Regions from separate parts of the Bacillus sp. NEAU-Y102 genome, predicted to be linked through region 2. Evidence: riboswitches for the same ligand, from Rfam matches in the RefSeq annotation. Region 2 holds a riboswitch; the other holds the start of a gene.

Region 1 (8,205 bases), on a different contig from region 2:
ATATTTGATTACAGCTGATAAATCTTAGGATAATCAAGTCATTAGTCATTTATTCTAAAATTCATCTTTTAGCAACGTTAAAAACCTGTGATTCCATATGTTCTCGTAAAAATCAATCGTCTCTTTTGCGGACATAAAAGGATTCTTCAACGTAGAGGTTGTTTTCTGTGCCATAAAGTTTTCGTATCCCAGTCCGTGGGCAAACTTAATCGTAGCATCCATACAGTACTCTGTTTGGGCACCACAAAATTCAATGCGCTTTACAGATAATTGATCTAAAATTTCTTTTAAGTTTGTTTTATAAAATGAATTTGCATGTGTTTTTCTTACAAAAAAATCTTGTTCTTGAACATCTAGATCGGTATGAATAGCCCAATTTTCTTTCTCGGGTACTAAATCATCATCACAATGTTGAACAAAAAGGATTGGTTTATTTAATTTTCTGTATGAAGAAATTCTTTGATTTACTTTTGTTAGTAAGTTCTGTAAATCAAATAAATGCTCTCCGCTATAACATACTCCATTTTGTAAATCGATAACGATTAAAATATCTGTACAAGTATCCATTATTTTTGCTCCTTTTTATTTCTTAATATATCAATTAATCCATTACTTGGAAATAGATAAAAATTTTATTTTTTAATGAACTATATAGACAGAAAAGCACTAAAACGAGTATGGTAGACAGCATAAAAAAAGATATGAAAACTTAATTTCATATCTTCTATTCATTCTATGCATTTACAGGTTCTTCTACATAAGAAAGGGCATTTTCAAAATCGGATATTAAATCGTCAACATTTTCAAGGCCAACTGATAACCGAAGTAATGAATTAGAGATCCCTCTTTCATCACGAGCTTCTTGCGACAGTGCTGCATGTGACATTTTTGCTGGGTAAGAAAGAATTGACTCTACCGCTCCTAAACTAACTGCAAAAACGGGTAATTTTACTTTTGACAAAAATTGGCGGAGTGCATCTTCTGACTGCAAAGTAAACGATAAGACCGCTCCAGCTGATGTTGCTTGAGATTGTTGAATATTAAATCCGAGATGCGTTTGTAATCCAGGATAATAGACATTTTGTACTTTAGTGTGCTCTTGTAAATAATGTGCAATTTTATTGGCATTTTTAGCTGAATGCTCGAGGCGTACATGCAATGTTTTTAGGCCACGAAGTACGAGAGAACAATCTTGAGGCCCTAAAATAGCACCGAATGCATTTTGTAAAAATCCAAGCTTTTGAGCGAGTTCTGCATCTTTTACTACTGCTAATCCGGCAGTAACATCACTATGACCAGCAATAAATTTTGTAGCACTATGAAGAACGACATCAGCTCCAAGTTCAAGTGGTTTCTGGAATAGTGGTGTCAAAAAAGTATTATCAACAAAAGTAAGAGCGCCAATAGATTTTGCAAGTTTAGAAACTTCGCGGATATCTGTCACTTTTAAAAGTGGGTTAGAAGGTGTTTCTACATAAAAGAGCTTTGTATTTGGTTTAATGTTTTGTTTTATTTCTTCTAAATTGGTCATATCAACAAATGTATGTGAAACACCGTAACGGGAGAGTACCTCAGTTATCACTCTGTAAGTGCCTCCGTATACATCTTCTGAAATGAGTACGTGATCACCTTGTGAAAGAAGGAGGAATGCAGTGGAAATCGCTGCAATGCCTGATGCAAAGGCGAATCCCTTTGTTCCACCTTCTAATAAAGCAATGATATCTTCAAGAGCTTCACGAGTTGGATTTCCTGACCTGCTATAGTCATATTTTCCGAACGTATCTACATCAAACTGGTGAAAAGTTGATGTGTTATAAATGGGAACGTTCACAGCGCCCGTTTGTGAGTCATGTTTATATTGGTTGTGTAGTAAGAGTGTATCTATAGAATAGCTCATATTTTTACACCTTCTTTTACGAGTTTAATGGCTTGCTTTAAGTCTTGAATTAAATCGTTACTATTTTCAATGCCAACGGAGAATCGAAGAAGACGATTGCATACACCGTTTGCTGTTCTAATATCTTCAGGAATATCAGCATGTGTTTGCGTTGCTGGATAAGTCATTAAACTTTCTACACCACCAAGACTTTCTGCAAATGTAATTAAGGATAAAGATTGTAAGAATGGATTAATCCAAGCTTCATCTTTAAGGCGGAATGAAATCATGCCGCCTCTTCCTGGATAAAATACATCTGTCACCCCGTTTTCATCATTTAAATATGCAACAACTGCTTTCGCATTTTCTTCATGTTGTCTCATGCGAAGCGCTAACGTTTTCATACCGCGAATTAATAACCATGAGTCAAATGGGCTTAAAACCGCGCCTGATGCATTATGATAATGAGCGATTTCCTCGCAAAGTTCCATTCCTTTTGCAACGACAAGTCCGCTTAGTACATCGTTATGTCCCCCTAAATATTTCGTTGCGCTATGGAGTACAATGTCAGCACCTTCTGTTAATGGTTGCTGTATATAAGGTGTGTAGAATGTGTTATCTACAATAAGAAGTAGTCCGTGCCTTTTCGCTACAGTTGCGACAGCAGCAATATCAGTAACTTGCATTAATGGATTAGTTGGAGTTTCTATGAAAATAGCCTTCGTTTCAGTTGTGATAGCTTGCTCAATTTGTTTAATAGATTGTGTATTTACGTATCTACATCGAACATTCCACTTTTTTTCGTGCTCAGAAAATAATCGATACGTTCCTCCGTATAAATCTTCAGATACAATAAGTTCGTCTCCAGAGCGGAATAGAGAAAGGACGAGGAGAACAGCCGCCATCCCTGAACTACAGGCATAACCTTGTTCGCCATATTCTAAGTCTGCGATCGCCTGTTCTAAAAGACCGCGAGTTGGATTGCCAGTTCGTGAATAGTCAAAGCCAGTAGATTTACCAATTCCTTCGTGACGATAAGCGGTTGAGAAATAAACCGGTGGATTAACCGTTCCTGTTGTAGTTTCACTGCGATTTCCGATTTGTGCTAGTTTCGTTTCGATTGTTGACATGTGAAAATTCCTCCTTTTTAAATTGAAACATTAAGTGAATATAAAATAAAAAAAGCCTTCTAAGAAGAAGGCTTTCGGTTTGAATAGAGTCTTCTTCTCATCTGTCAAATCTTTCACAATTTGCTGGAATTAGCACCTTATTAACAAACTGTTAATGGTTGCTGAGGCGTCATAGGGCCAGTCCCTCTACCTCTCTAGATAAGAATGTTCGTATGAAATTTTTATTATGTTTTTAACTTTACAACAAAAGATAATTGAATTGCAAGTTTATTTTAAATAATTTTTATTTTTCCGCAAGTATCATTGACTTTTACTTTTGTGCATGCTAAATTTATTAAAAAATTAACAAACATTGTTAAAAGGGGAACGCATTTCCTTTTAGCTACATAAATAAAATAATAAAGACAACTCTTATTGAGAGCGGTGGAGGGAAAGGCCCTGTGAAACCCGGCAACCTTCAAACGAAATGTTTGAAACGGTGCTAATACCTGCAAAACGAATGTTTTGCATAATAAGAGGAGGAACGATTATGTCCCCCTCTTCAAAGTGAAGAGGGGGTTTTTATATTGATAGAAATGAGGGAGATTCGTGAAATTACTAGATTTATTATCAAAAGGAATTGTAATAGGTGATGGTGCGGTTGGGACGTTATTGCATTCACATGGTTTGCAAAGTAGCTTTGAAGAATTGAATGTATCTGATCCAGACTTAATTATATCGATTCATAAACAATATGTAGCTGCTGGAGCAGATGTAATTCAAACGAATACGTATGGGGCAAATGAGACGAAATTACGTATGTATGGTTTAGAAAATCAAGTTACAGAAATTAATAGAGCGGCAGTAAAACTGGCGAAAGCATCTGTTACAGACAGAAATGCAATTTTAGGAACAATTGGTGGTATGAAACACATCGGAGCCGTTACAACGACTGATATGGAAAGGGAGTTTATGCTACTTGAACAGGCAGGGGCTTTACTAGAAGAGCAGGTTGATGGATTACTATTAGAAACTTTTTACGATGAATTTGAATTACTTCATGCCGTTAAAGTATTGCGTAAGCAAACGAATATTCCAATTGTTGCTCAATTAGCGTTACATGAAGCAGGTACGACTCAAAATGGAAATGATGTCAATGAAATATTAAAGCAACTTATAGATTGCGGTGCAAATGTTGTTGGATTGAATTGTCAACTAGGGCCGCTTCATATGACGGAAGCTTTCAAAATGATATCGATTCCGCAAAATGGCTATTTATCAGCATACCCAAATGCAGGTCTCCCGAATTATGTGGAGGGACGTTATGTATATGAGGGAAGCCCAGCTTATTTTGAAGCGATGACACCGAGATTTATTGAGCAAGGTATTCGATTATTGGGTGGTTGTTGTGGTACGACTCCAGAACATATTCAAAGTATGAAGCGCGCTGTTGCGAATATTACCCCTGTAATAGAAAAAGACACGATTCAAAGGCCGAAAGTCGTTCATACGCATGAGAAACGTTCGAAGGCTCACGTCACTCTAGCAGAGAAAGCGAAAAAACAAACGACAGTTGTAGTGGAATTAGATCCACCGAAAACGTTAGATACACAGCGTTTTTTTGAAGGAGCAAGAGCGTTAAAAAGAGCGGGAGCAGATGCTATTACTCTAGCAGATAATTCATTAGCATCGCCTCGCATCTCGAATATGGCAATGGGTGCGTTATTAACCAAGCATGATATCCCAGTATTGACACATTTAACGTGTAGAGATCATAACGTCATTGGACTACAATCTCATTTGTTAGGTTTATCGGCGTTAGGGATGGAAGAAGTGTTAGCTTTAACTGGTGATCCAGCGCGCGTTGGTGATTTTCCCGGTGCAACTTCTGTATATGATTTATCCTCTATTGAGCTCATTAAAATGATTAAAGAAATGAACGATGGACGTTCAATTTTAGGGAAATCAATTGGACCGGCGACAAGGTTTTCTGTAGGCGGCGCATTTAATCCTCACGTGAGGCACTTAAAAGCAGCGGTTAAGCGAATGGAACGAAAAATAGATGCTGGAGCGGAGTATTTTTTAACTCAGCCAATTTACGATATCGCGCTAATTGAAGAAGTGTATGAAGCGACAAAGCATTTGGAACAACCTATTTTTATTGGAATTATGCCGTTAGTAAGTAAGCGGAATGCAGATTTTCTTCATTTTGAGGTGCCGGGTATTACTCTTCCTGAAGAAATAAGAGAGAGAATGGATGGACACGAAACGAAAGAGGCAGCAATTGAGGAAGGGATTCGCATTTCGCAAGAATTAATCGACATAGCGATGAAATATTTTAATGGTATTTATCTTATTACACCATTTTTAAAGTATGAAATTACAGAACATCTTGTTAAATATGTAAGAGAAAAGCAAGAAGTGAAAGAAGGTATTAATTGATGAAGTGTATAGAAGAAAAATTACAGAATAGCATTTTAATATTAGATGGGGCAATGGGGACAATGATTCAGCAAGAGGATTTAACTGCTGAAGATTTCGGAGGAGAAGAGTACGAGGGCTGTAATGAATATTTAGTAGAAACAAGACCAGACGTTATTTTAAAAATTCATAAAGCTTATATTGAAGCTGGAGCGGATATTATTGAAACAAATACATTTGGGGCAACGAATATTGTACTAAGTGATTATGAGCTGTCTCATTTAGATGAAGAACTAAATGAAAAGGCAGCACTTTTGGCGAAGCAAGCTGTTAAAGAAAGCGGGAAGGAAGTATATGTTGCGGGAGCAATGGGACCAACAACGAAAGCAATTAGTGTTACAGGTGGTGTGACTTTTGAAGAATTGATTGAGGCTTATACAAGGCAGGCACGAGGATTGTTAAAAGGAGAAGTTGATGTATTACTCGTTGAGACGAGTCAAGATATGCGTAACGTGAAAGCAGCTTATATTGGAATTCAAGCTGCTTTTGAAGAAATGAAAAAAACGGTTCCTATTATGATTTCAGGAACGATTGAGCCAATGGGAACGACTCTGGCTGGGCAAACAATTGAAGCTTTTTATTTATCAGTAGAACATATGAAACCATTATCTGTTGGATTAAACTGTGCGACTGGTCCGGAGTTTATGAGGGACCATATTCGTTCACTATCTGATTTATCGGAGTGTTACATTTCTTGTTATCCAAATGCAGGTCTTCCTGATGAAGATGGACATTACCATGAATCTCCATCTTCTCTTGCTGAAAAGGTGAAGCGATTTGCTGAAGAAGGATGGGTTAATATTATCGGTGGTTGTTGTGGCACGACACCAGAACATATAAAAGCAATGAAATCCGCGCTAGCATCTCTTAAGCCTCGTGACCATCATGAGAGAGAAGGACATGGAATTAGTGGATTGGAGGCACTGCAATACGATGAGTCTATGAGACCGTTATTTGTAGGTGAAAGAACGAATGTTATTGGATCACGTAAATTTAAACGATTAGTAGCAGAAGGGAAATTTGAAGAGGCTGCTGAAGTGGCAAGGGCGCAAGTGAAGAAAAATGCTCATATTATTGATATTTGTATGGCAGATCCTGATCGTGATGAAATAGAAGATATGGAGAAATTTTTGACAGAAGTTACGAAAGTGTTAAAAGTACCGATTATGATTGATTCAACGGATGAAAATGTTATGGCAAGAGCACTTACTTATATTCAAGGAAAAGCTGTTATCAACTCTATTAATTTAGAAGATGGAGAAGAGCGTTTTGAAAAGGTAACACCGCTTCTTCGTAAGTATGGTGCTGCAATTGTAGTTGGTACAATCGATGAAGATGGTATGGCAGTAAGTGCTGAAAGAAAATTAGAAATTGCAAAAAGAAGTTACGAATTATTAACGACGAAATATGGAATACGTCCGTCAGATATTATTTTTGATGCACTTGTGTTTCCAGTAGGGACAGGTGATGAAGAATATATTGGTTCAGCGGCAGCGACTATAGAAGGAATTCGTCTTATTAAAGAAGCGTTACCAGAGTGTTTAACGATTTTAGGTGTAAGTAACATATCATTTGGTTTACCACCAGCTGGACGTGAAGTATTGAATTCCGTCTTTTTATATCATGCTACGAAGGCTGGATTAGATTACGCGATTGTTAATACGGAAAAATTAGAACGCTATGCGTCGATTCCAGAGGAAGAAAAACACCTTGCAGATGCATTACTGTTTGAAACGACTAAAGAGACGTTAGAAGAATTTACAAACTTTTACCGAGTCGCTAAAAAGAAAGATGTCGTTGTGCAAGAAACGTTAACGCTTGATGAAAGACTAGCAAATTATATTGTAGAAGGTACGAAACAAGGATTACACGAGGATTTAAGTCTTGCACTTGAAGAAGGAAGAAAACCTCTTGATATTATTAACGGTCCGCTTATGACAGGGATGGACGAGGTAGGACGACTATTTAATAATAATGAACTTATTGTTGCTGAAGTATTGCAAAGTGCCGAAAGTATGAAAGCTGCTGTAAGTTATTTAGAGCCATATATGGAATCTAGTGATAGTGCGAAAAAAGGGAAAGTATTATTAGCAACTGTAAAAGGTGACGTGCATGATATTGGGAAAAATCTCGTTGAAATTATTTTAGCGAATAACGGATATGAGATTATTAATTTAGGAATTAATGTACGTTCAGATCGAATTGTTCAAGAAGTACAAGAAAAGAATCCGGACATTATAGGACTTTCAGGTTTATTAGTAAAATCAGCGCAACAAATGGTAACGACTGCTGAAGATTTAAAAGCTGCAAATATTGATGTTCCCATTGTTGTAGGTGGTGCAGCATTAACGAGAAAGTTTACAGATAATCGGATTTCACCATCATATAAAGGGCTCGTTTGTTATGCGAGTGATGCGATGACGGGGCTCGATATTATTAATAAGCTTCAAAAAGAAGAAGAGCGTGAGAAGATGAAACAGGATAAGAAAGAACGGCATCTTCATATCGTAAAAAAAGAGGAGAAGAAAGTAGAAATTCCAGCAGTAATTGAGCCATTACCAAAGGCTGAGGTTATCGTGCCTGATTCAACAAAACGAATTGTATTACGCGATATTCCCGCCCTTCATCTCGCTCCATTTTTAAATAGACAAATGCTACTTGGGCATCACCTTGGATTAAAAGGAAATGTGAAGAAGCTTTTGAAAGAGGGAGATAAGAGAGCGCATGAATTAAATGATT
Region 2 (8,205 bases):
AATGCTTCGATGTAAATAGGCTCTCTTAAGCCAATACATGGTAATATATTTGACGCTAAGATTTCTTTTGGTGTTCCTATTGCAATGACTTTACCTTCATCAATTAATATAACTTTGTCTAAATCCAGCTTTAAAATTTCTTCTATCCTATGTTCGATAATAACAATCGTTTTATTATATTGCTCATGTATATCTTTCATAAGTTCTATCGTATGTAATGCGCTTAGCGGATCTAAGTTCGCTAACGGTTCATCGAACAATAATATATCCGCATTTGTTGTTAATAAACCAGCAAGAGAAACTGTTTGCTTTTGACCTCCTGATAATTCATGTGGACTTTGTTTATGAAACGTATGCATCTTCACCTTTCTTAATGAGTCCGAAACAATCTTTTTCATATCCTCTTGATTTACACATTCATTTTCTAAATAAAAAGCTACATCTTCTTCTACTGTCAGACCAATAAATTGAGCATCTTGATCTTGCAAAATTGTTCCCACATGTTTACTCTGTTCAAAAATACTGCCTTCCCTCGGATCTTTACCGGCAATTAATACGTTACCTGTACTAATCCCTTCATAAGAAAATGGAATTAGCCCATTGATACAATGAGCTAATGTCGACTTTCCTGAACCACTTCGTCCAGCAATTAGCACTTTTTCCCCAGGGTATATATGAAAGGTAATATCACTTAAAGTAGGCTGCGCAGCATGCCCGTATTGAAAGGTGAATTGTTCAAACGAAATAATTGGTTGCATGTTAACATCCCTACTTTTCAATTTTTAAATGTGCATGTTTCTTATTGGATTTCGCCAAGCCAATTGTAAGTGGCAATCCAAGAACTAAGAATACGATAACATCGGAAATTGTTGCTCCTAATACTTGTATAACAATTTTGTCAAATGGTTCTCCCATCACAATAATATCGAATGCCCCAGCAAATATAATAGCAATGACAATACCAACTAACCCAGTAATTGCCAAATAAGAAATATCTCCCTTGTTAAATGACCCGTTTTTCACACTAAAACCAACTCTTTTTTGAATAAGACCCATTGAAAAACCAATAATCCCTGAACTAATAACCCAGCCCCACCAAATCCCCCAGCCAGCAATCGTATCTGTTACGGTATGACCGATAAGTCCGATTAAGAGTCCTGCCACTGGACCAAATAATGCTCCAAAAACAGTTAATATAGCTAATGCTGGTTTAATAAATGTATTCGGTGCAATAGAAAATCCCCAAAGTCCTAATATCCCGTATAAGGCTGCTCCAATCCCGATTGCTACTACTAACTTTGTTGATAATTTATTCATTACAATTCCCCTCTCATATTGGTCAACTTTTATTATTCTATATTTATTTTAAAAATGAATTATGCATCGACACTTCCTTTCTATACAACAAAAAAATGACCTCTTACATAAGAGGTCATTTTCTTTCACGTTCAAGAATCCTCTTATCTTTCAAAAAACACATCGTGTCCTCTGCGGAATTAGCACCTTCCTATAAAATTGCATAGGGGTTGCTGAGGTTTCTTAGGGCCGTTCCCTCCACCTCTCTGGATAAGTATTAATTTGTAATTCGTATTATGGCACTAAAAAGCATAAATTTCAATACTTTTCTAACTATTTTTATTTTTCGTTAAATAGTACATTTAAATCATTGTATTCTTATCGGAATTATGAAATAATAAATTCAAAATCGTTTCGGGAGGAATGCATTATGAAAGTTATTGGTTTAATTGGGGGATTAAGTTGGGAATCTACATCATTATACTATAAACATATTAATACACTTACACTCTCTCAATACGATCAAAATGCGAAGCTAGTTTTATATAGTATGGACTTTGGAGAAGTAACTACTTTATTACAAAACCATCAATATGAAGAAGTAAAAAATGAACTAGTCACGGTTGCAAAGAAGGTTGAAAAATCTGGGGCTGACTGTTTATTAATGTGTTCAAATACTGTACATCTATTTGCCGAAGAAGTAGAACAAGCAATCTCTATCCCGTTTCTTCACATTGGCGATGTAAGTGCTAAAGAAATGGTAAAACAAAATATAAAACGTATCGGACTATTAGGAACAAAACAAACGATGGAGCAAGATTTCTATAAATCACGATTAGCGAAATATAACATTGAGACAATTATCCCAAATGAAGAGGAAAGAACAGTTATCCATCATGTCATATTAGATGAATTAAGTAAAGGGATCATTTCAGAAGCATCTAAAGAAAAGCTATTACAAATTACAAAGTCATTAATTCAAAACGGCGCTGAAGGTATACTATTAGGCTGTACTGAAATACCTTTACTCATCTCCCAAAATGATCTTACTGTTCCCGTTTTTGATACTGCTTTTTTACATGCAAATACTGCTGTGCAATTTGCTGGATAAGAATATACAAGCATAAAGGTACGAACCTCTATGCTTGTATATAGTTACGACTATTTCCCCCGCTATTTACGGGCAGTAAAACCCCCAACGATTAAAGTTTCACTTTATTTAAAAGAGATTCAATAACTGCAATTACTTCTTTTGAACCACCACATTCTAAAAAGCTATCATTAAGTTTTCGTATACCATGCTTATACTTTTCGTTTGAAAGAACATCTGTTACAGCCTCTTTTAAAGTGTGCACATTAACATGTTCTTTCAATAGTCTACGCGCTGCTTCCAGTTCAGTTAATCTTTGCGCTATCATAGGCTGATCTTTATCATGCGGTATTATTACAAATGGGACATTATAATGAATGGCATCGTGTACGCTATTCATGCCGCCATGTGTAATAAAAACATCCGCTTCATTTAATATTTCTGATTGAGGTACGTATGGAGCAATTATAAAATTATCTGGTGCTTTCTTAATTTTAGAAATATCATTTCTATCACCAATTGCCATTACAACTATCCCATCAAAATCTGAAAAAGTATCAATACAAGTATTAAAGAATGGTTCGAGTCCTTCAAGCAGTGTTCCCATTGAAATATAAATAACTTTCTTCTCTTTAAGTGATTCCAGTGGAAACTTTATATTTGTTTTACGCTTTGAAATACTCGGTCCAATAAAAATGTTATTTTCTCCGAACGATTCGCTATTAGGTTGGAAATAACGACTTGTGTATACGAGACAAACATCACCCTTATTATTCATAAATTGAAGATTATTCTTTGGTTTTACTCCAAATTCATGTTCCATCTGGTTTAGTAATTTTTCAGAGATCTCCTCTGGTTGGAATGGTATATCTGCATTTGGATGAAAAGGTAATGTCTTCAAAAACTCTGAAGGAATTAAAAATATAGGCGAGGACACTACACCTGGAACTTGTAAATACTCCTTTACTAACTCTCCCGCACCAAATATATCATAAATTACGAAATCAAAATTTATGCTTTCACTTAATTGTTTCGTAATTTCTAATATATATAAAGAAGTTTGAACATGCACATGAAAGAAAGCATTTAACCCAGATGAGGTTTCAGCATCAATAGAAATCTCCTTTAATAGATCCGGATGTGTATGTACAGTAGCTCCTAAATCTTCAATCCTATCTTTAAAGTTTGCAGTTGTAATATAATGTACGTTATCCCCTCGTTCAGTAAAGGCTTTCACTAAATTTAATGTAGGGTTTACATGTCCCTCTGCTGGAAAATTAACTACTAAAATATTTAGCACTTATTCCTCACTCCTTACATTTCACTGTTTTAATTAAAGCATACTGTTATTTGTACATGTAATCGTCCCCTAATAGTCCTAAAATGCTTGCTACATTATGTTGATAAATAATTTTCAGTCATCAACATAAAAAAAGCATCTACCTATGTAGATGCCTAACCGTGATAAGGAGTGTTCTGTGAGGTTAGAACAAGCTTCTCTGCTTGTCCTATGCTATCAATATATGATTTATTTTATAAAACGTGAATAGTTAATAGAATTATTTTATCCATTTTATATGATCAAATGGATAAAATACCATTTCTACTTTACCTATTATATTTGACTCATCAATAAGTCCAAGTGTATTCCTACTATCTTTACTATGATTACGATTATCCCCTAACACAAATAATTTATGCGTAGGAACTTTTATTTCTCTCAAATTTGAAAAACGATTGGATACTTGTGACATATCTAAATGTATATACGATTCATCACGCTTTTTACCGTTAATAAATACCTCATCCTCTTTTAGTTGTATGTTATCCCCCGATAATCCAATAATTCGTTTCACATAGTAAGTAGGCTCGTCTTCTTTTTTTATAATGACAACATCTCCATGATGAAAAGACGATAAACAGACGTTTACCTTATTAACAAGTATATAATCTTTTTCATTCAAAGTAGGTTGCATCGAAATTCCTTCTACCATACAAAATAAAAATGACTTATTAATAAAAATAACCCCTATTATAATTAAGATGTAGCTACATATGTTCCTCCAATATTTTAGAATAAACGGCTTCATATATACCTCATTTCTAATCTATTCCCAGATAAAAACGCCTCTAGTTCACATGAATGCTAGAGACGTTTCGTCCATTTTAATTCTCTTTAGAGGCATCTGTTTTTGGCGCTTCACCAGTTAATCGCTTATTTTTCAAATCAAAATAAGCATCTAAAACTTCTTTTCCAATATCGGAGTTAATGCCCGATTTATCATTTTCAACCCACGGTACTACAACAGAAAATGCTACTTCTGGATCATCATATGGCGCATATCCAGCTAATGTTAAGTTATAACATTCTCTACGATCGCCTTTCGCATTTCGCCCAATTTCATTTTCTCCACCATATACAGTTTGTGCGGTCCCTGTTTTACCAGCTGGTTTATATGGTGCTTTTTGGAACGCTCTTACTCCCGTTCCATCTCCTTCTTGAAATACTTTTCTAAATCCTTCTTTTACTTGATTAATATATTCTTGTTTCATATCGATTCTATTTAAAACAACGGGTTCTATTGATTGTACTACTTTACCAACCTCATCTTTTTGAACGGTTTGTTCTCTAATCTCTTGAACAATTTGTGGTTTCATTCGATACCCTCCATTTGCGATAGTCGAAATATATTGTGCAAGCTGAAGTGGTGTATATGTATCATATTGTCCAATAGAATAATCTAATAAGAAACCAGGCTGATTATCTTTTCTTCCAATTTGTCCTGCAGTTTCATTCGGTAAATCAATACCAGTTTGTACGCCTAGTCCAAATTGCCTGAAATAATATCTCATTTTATCAAAATATTCTTGTTTAATATCTAGTGAACTATTTTTCACATAATCCACACCAGCAATTTTTAATGCTATATTAAACATATAAACGTTTGAAGAAACTTGTAACGCTCTTAGATCGTCTATATCACCAAAATTTTTCCAAGACTTCTTTTCCTTAGTTCCTTTAAACTTCATAGGTGCATCATAAAAATGTGTTCCAGGAGTTATTGCATTTGTTTCAAACCCTGTTAACACTGTCGCACCTTTAACCGTTGATCCAAGCTCATATGAACTTGTCAGCGTGCCTAAAGCATAATCTTCTACTTCCATTTTCCCATCTTTTTCTACAAGCCTTTTCCCAGCCATTGATAATACTTGGCCATTTTTAGGATTCATCATCACTACGAAAGCACGGTCTAACATTGATTCTGATCCTTTATATTGTTTTAATATTTTTTCTATACTCTCCTCTACTTTTTTTTGCAATTCCATATCTATGGTTAAAGTTAAATTTTTACCGCTTTTTCCTTCCGAAACCGTTTCCGTTCTCATTGTATTGCCTTGTTTATCAGCAATGCTTCTTACTTCTTTTTTCGTACCATGAAGTACATCTTCGTATTGCTGTTCGATATAACTTTTGCCGACCCTATCATTTCGGCTATAATCACGCACTAAATAATAATCTAATCTTTCACGTGGCAATCCTTCATCAGCATTTGAAACGTTACCAAGAACGGAACGAAATAGACCATCATTTACATAGATTCTCTCCCAATCAACTGATGCGTCTACCCCTGGAAGTTTCGCTAAATTTTCACTAATCACCGCATATTCCTGTTCACTAACGTCCTTTTTAATAATTTGAGGTGCCATCTGAAAACCTGAGGTCATTTTACTTTTAATAGCTAACACTTCTATATCTTTAGCCGTTAGTTCTTGAAGATTTTTATCTGTAACGCGCTTCCTTTTTAAATCTTCTATTTTTTTGTCTAGCTCTTTTCCGGTAATATCCTTATCTCGGAACTTATCTATTTCTTTTTTTGATACTAAGTCTTGAGTAAGTTCTGGATTTAATTGCATCCAAAAGTCTTTCTTATCAGTCTCAGTTAACTTATCTATATCTTCTTGCGGCATTTCAATAATGTCTGCAAGTTGTCTTGCTGATTTTAATATTTCTTCTTGTTTTACACCTTTCACCTTTGTATATGTAATCGTACGTAAAGACTTATTATCAACTACTGGATTTCCTTCACGATCAAATATTTTCCCACGTGGTACAGAAAGGCCCACGGTTGCATTTTCTCTCTTCTCTACTTCATTTTTATATGTTTCTCCATCAAAGATTTGCACTTTTCCTAACTGAATAATGATGCCAGAAAATAATAAAAAAACACAAAGGAATAAAATATTTAACCGGAGAGGTACTACTCTACCACTCTTCTTCTCTTGTTTTTTCACCTTGTCATAATCTCCTCCTTACAATATTCCAAATAATAATCACTTTTCTATATTAAAAGTAATGTACAATTTTTATACATTGCTTTGTACAAATATTAATATAATGTTTAAAACTTAATAGAAATTAAAACAAATGTAAAGAAAAGATAAAGTTTACTAAATTAAATATAAAAAATACCCAATAACAAAAAGATTAGCTTTCACTAATCGCTTTGTTATTGGGTATTAATTGATTTAAGAATTACTACTAGTGCGTATTGCTATACATTTATCGTCACAATTAGAAAAAGATTGTTTACTTTGTACTTTCGGTAAGTAAATTGTTACTGTTGTCCCGACACCAACCTCGCTCATGATACTAATTGTCCCTTGATGACTTTCAATAATTTTATAACTTAACATTAATCCAATACCAGTCCCTTTTTCTTTCGTACTATAAAAAGGTTCACCTAATCTCTTAATTCTTTCTTCAGGTATTCCTATTCCTTCATCTATTACATGAATGATGACACCATCATCATTTATTTCTTTTATGTGAATTGAAATTTCCCCACCATTTGGCATAGCTTCGATTGAATTTTGCAAAATATTAATAAATACTTGTTTCAATTGATTTTCCGAGCATTCAATAATTATATCTTTGTCATCCGTAAATAGTTCAACTTGAATATTTGTCATAATTGCTTTTGTATTCATTAACGATACGACATTTTTAAAAATTTGATAAATATTTTTCTTTTCTGTATTTATCTCATCTGTTTTAGCAATTGACAAAAATTCTTGCAGGATCGCTTCTATCCTTTCAATTTCAGAAAGCATAAGATCAAAATATCTTTCTTGATCTTCTTTATTAATTTGGAATAACTGTATAAAACCTTTAATTACAGTTAAGGGATTTCTTACTTCATGAGCTACCCCAGCTGCTAATTGACCAATTGCTGCAAGCGTATCTGATTTGTTTAGCAATTCTTCTGTCTTTTTTCGCTCTGTAATGTCACGTACAATAATCATAATTTTATCATGTAATAATGGTAAGCACCTAGCTTCAAAGAAATCAATACTTCCATTAAGTGTGAGTGGATATTCTACAATTACATTCGTTCCTTTTTCCTTCACTTGATTAATGGCTTCCTGAAACTGCTGTACTACTGAAGATGGTAATACTTCGTAAAACTTTTTTCCCATAAAAGCTTCTGCGGGTACGTAAAACTTTGTAGGAGATCCTGCTTTGTAATCTATAATTGTGCCATCATCTTCTGTTAAGAAACATAAATCTGGTAAAGCTTTAAATATTAATTCCAGTTCAGATGTTTGTTGTTTTAACTGCTCTTCTATCGCTTTTAAATGTGTAATATCTACACCAACAGCCCAATAACTATATCCTGTTACAGGAAACTGTTCTGATATATTAGACCACATTATTGTTTTGATTTCACCATTTTTACATGTTAAGTGCATTTCCCAATCTCTGAAATTTTTTCCACAAGTTAAAAATTTCTTTTGTATTTGCTGGCGATAACTATGAT

The links. A riboswitch is a leader RNA that binds a small molecule or an ion and turns the genes downstream of it on or off. The one in region 2 is predicted to bind S-adenosylmethionine.
Region 1: another riboswitch for S-adenosylmethionine. It lies ahead of metI (cystathionine gamma-synthase/O-acetylhomoserine thiolyase); the one in region 2 lies ahead of ACYFX0_RS29720 (ECF-type riboflavin transporter substrate-binding protein).

Annotation. Positions count from the first base shown of each region.
Region 1 is NZ_JBTWFK010000001.1:1,157,087-1,165,291, reverse strand. It holds gene ACYFX0_RS05865 (cysteine hydrolase family protein) at 55-567, opposite strand; gene metC (cystathionine beta-lyase) at 734-1,897, opposite strand; gene metI (cystathionine gamma-synthase/O-acetylhomoserine thiolyase) at 1,894-3,006, opposite strand; SAM riboswitch class I at 3,101-3,211, opposite strand; SAM riboswitch class I at 3,415-3,524, shown strand; gene ACYFX0_RS05850 (bifunctional homocysteine S-methyltransferase/methylenetetrahydrofolate reductase) at 3,595-5,427, shown strand; gene metH (methionine synthase) at 5,427-8,205, shown strand, end outside.
Region 2 is NZ_JBTWFK010000019.1:44,015-52,219, reverse strand. It holds gene ACYFX0_RS29725 (ABC transporter ATP-binding protein) at 1-758, opposite strand, end outside; gene ACYFX0_RS29720 (ECF-type riboflavin transporter substrate-binding protein) at 769-1,317, opposite strand; SAM riboswitch class I at 1,458-1,573, opposite strand; gene ACYFX0_RS29715 (aspartate/glutamate racemase family protein) at 1,727-2,407, shown strand; gene ACYFX0_RS29710 (macrolide family glycosyltransferase) at 2,499-3,686, opposite strand; gene lepB (signal peptidase I) at 3,946-4,476, opposite strand; gene ACYFX0_RS29700 (peptidoglycan D,D-transpeptidase FtsI family protein) at 4,553-6,679, opposite strand; gene ACYFX0_RS29695 (PAS domain-containing sensor histidine kinase) at 6,914-8,205, opposite strand, start outside.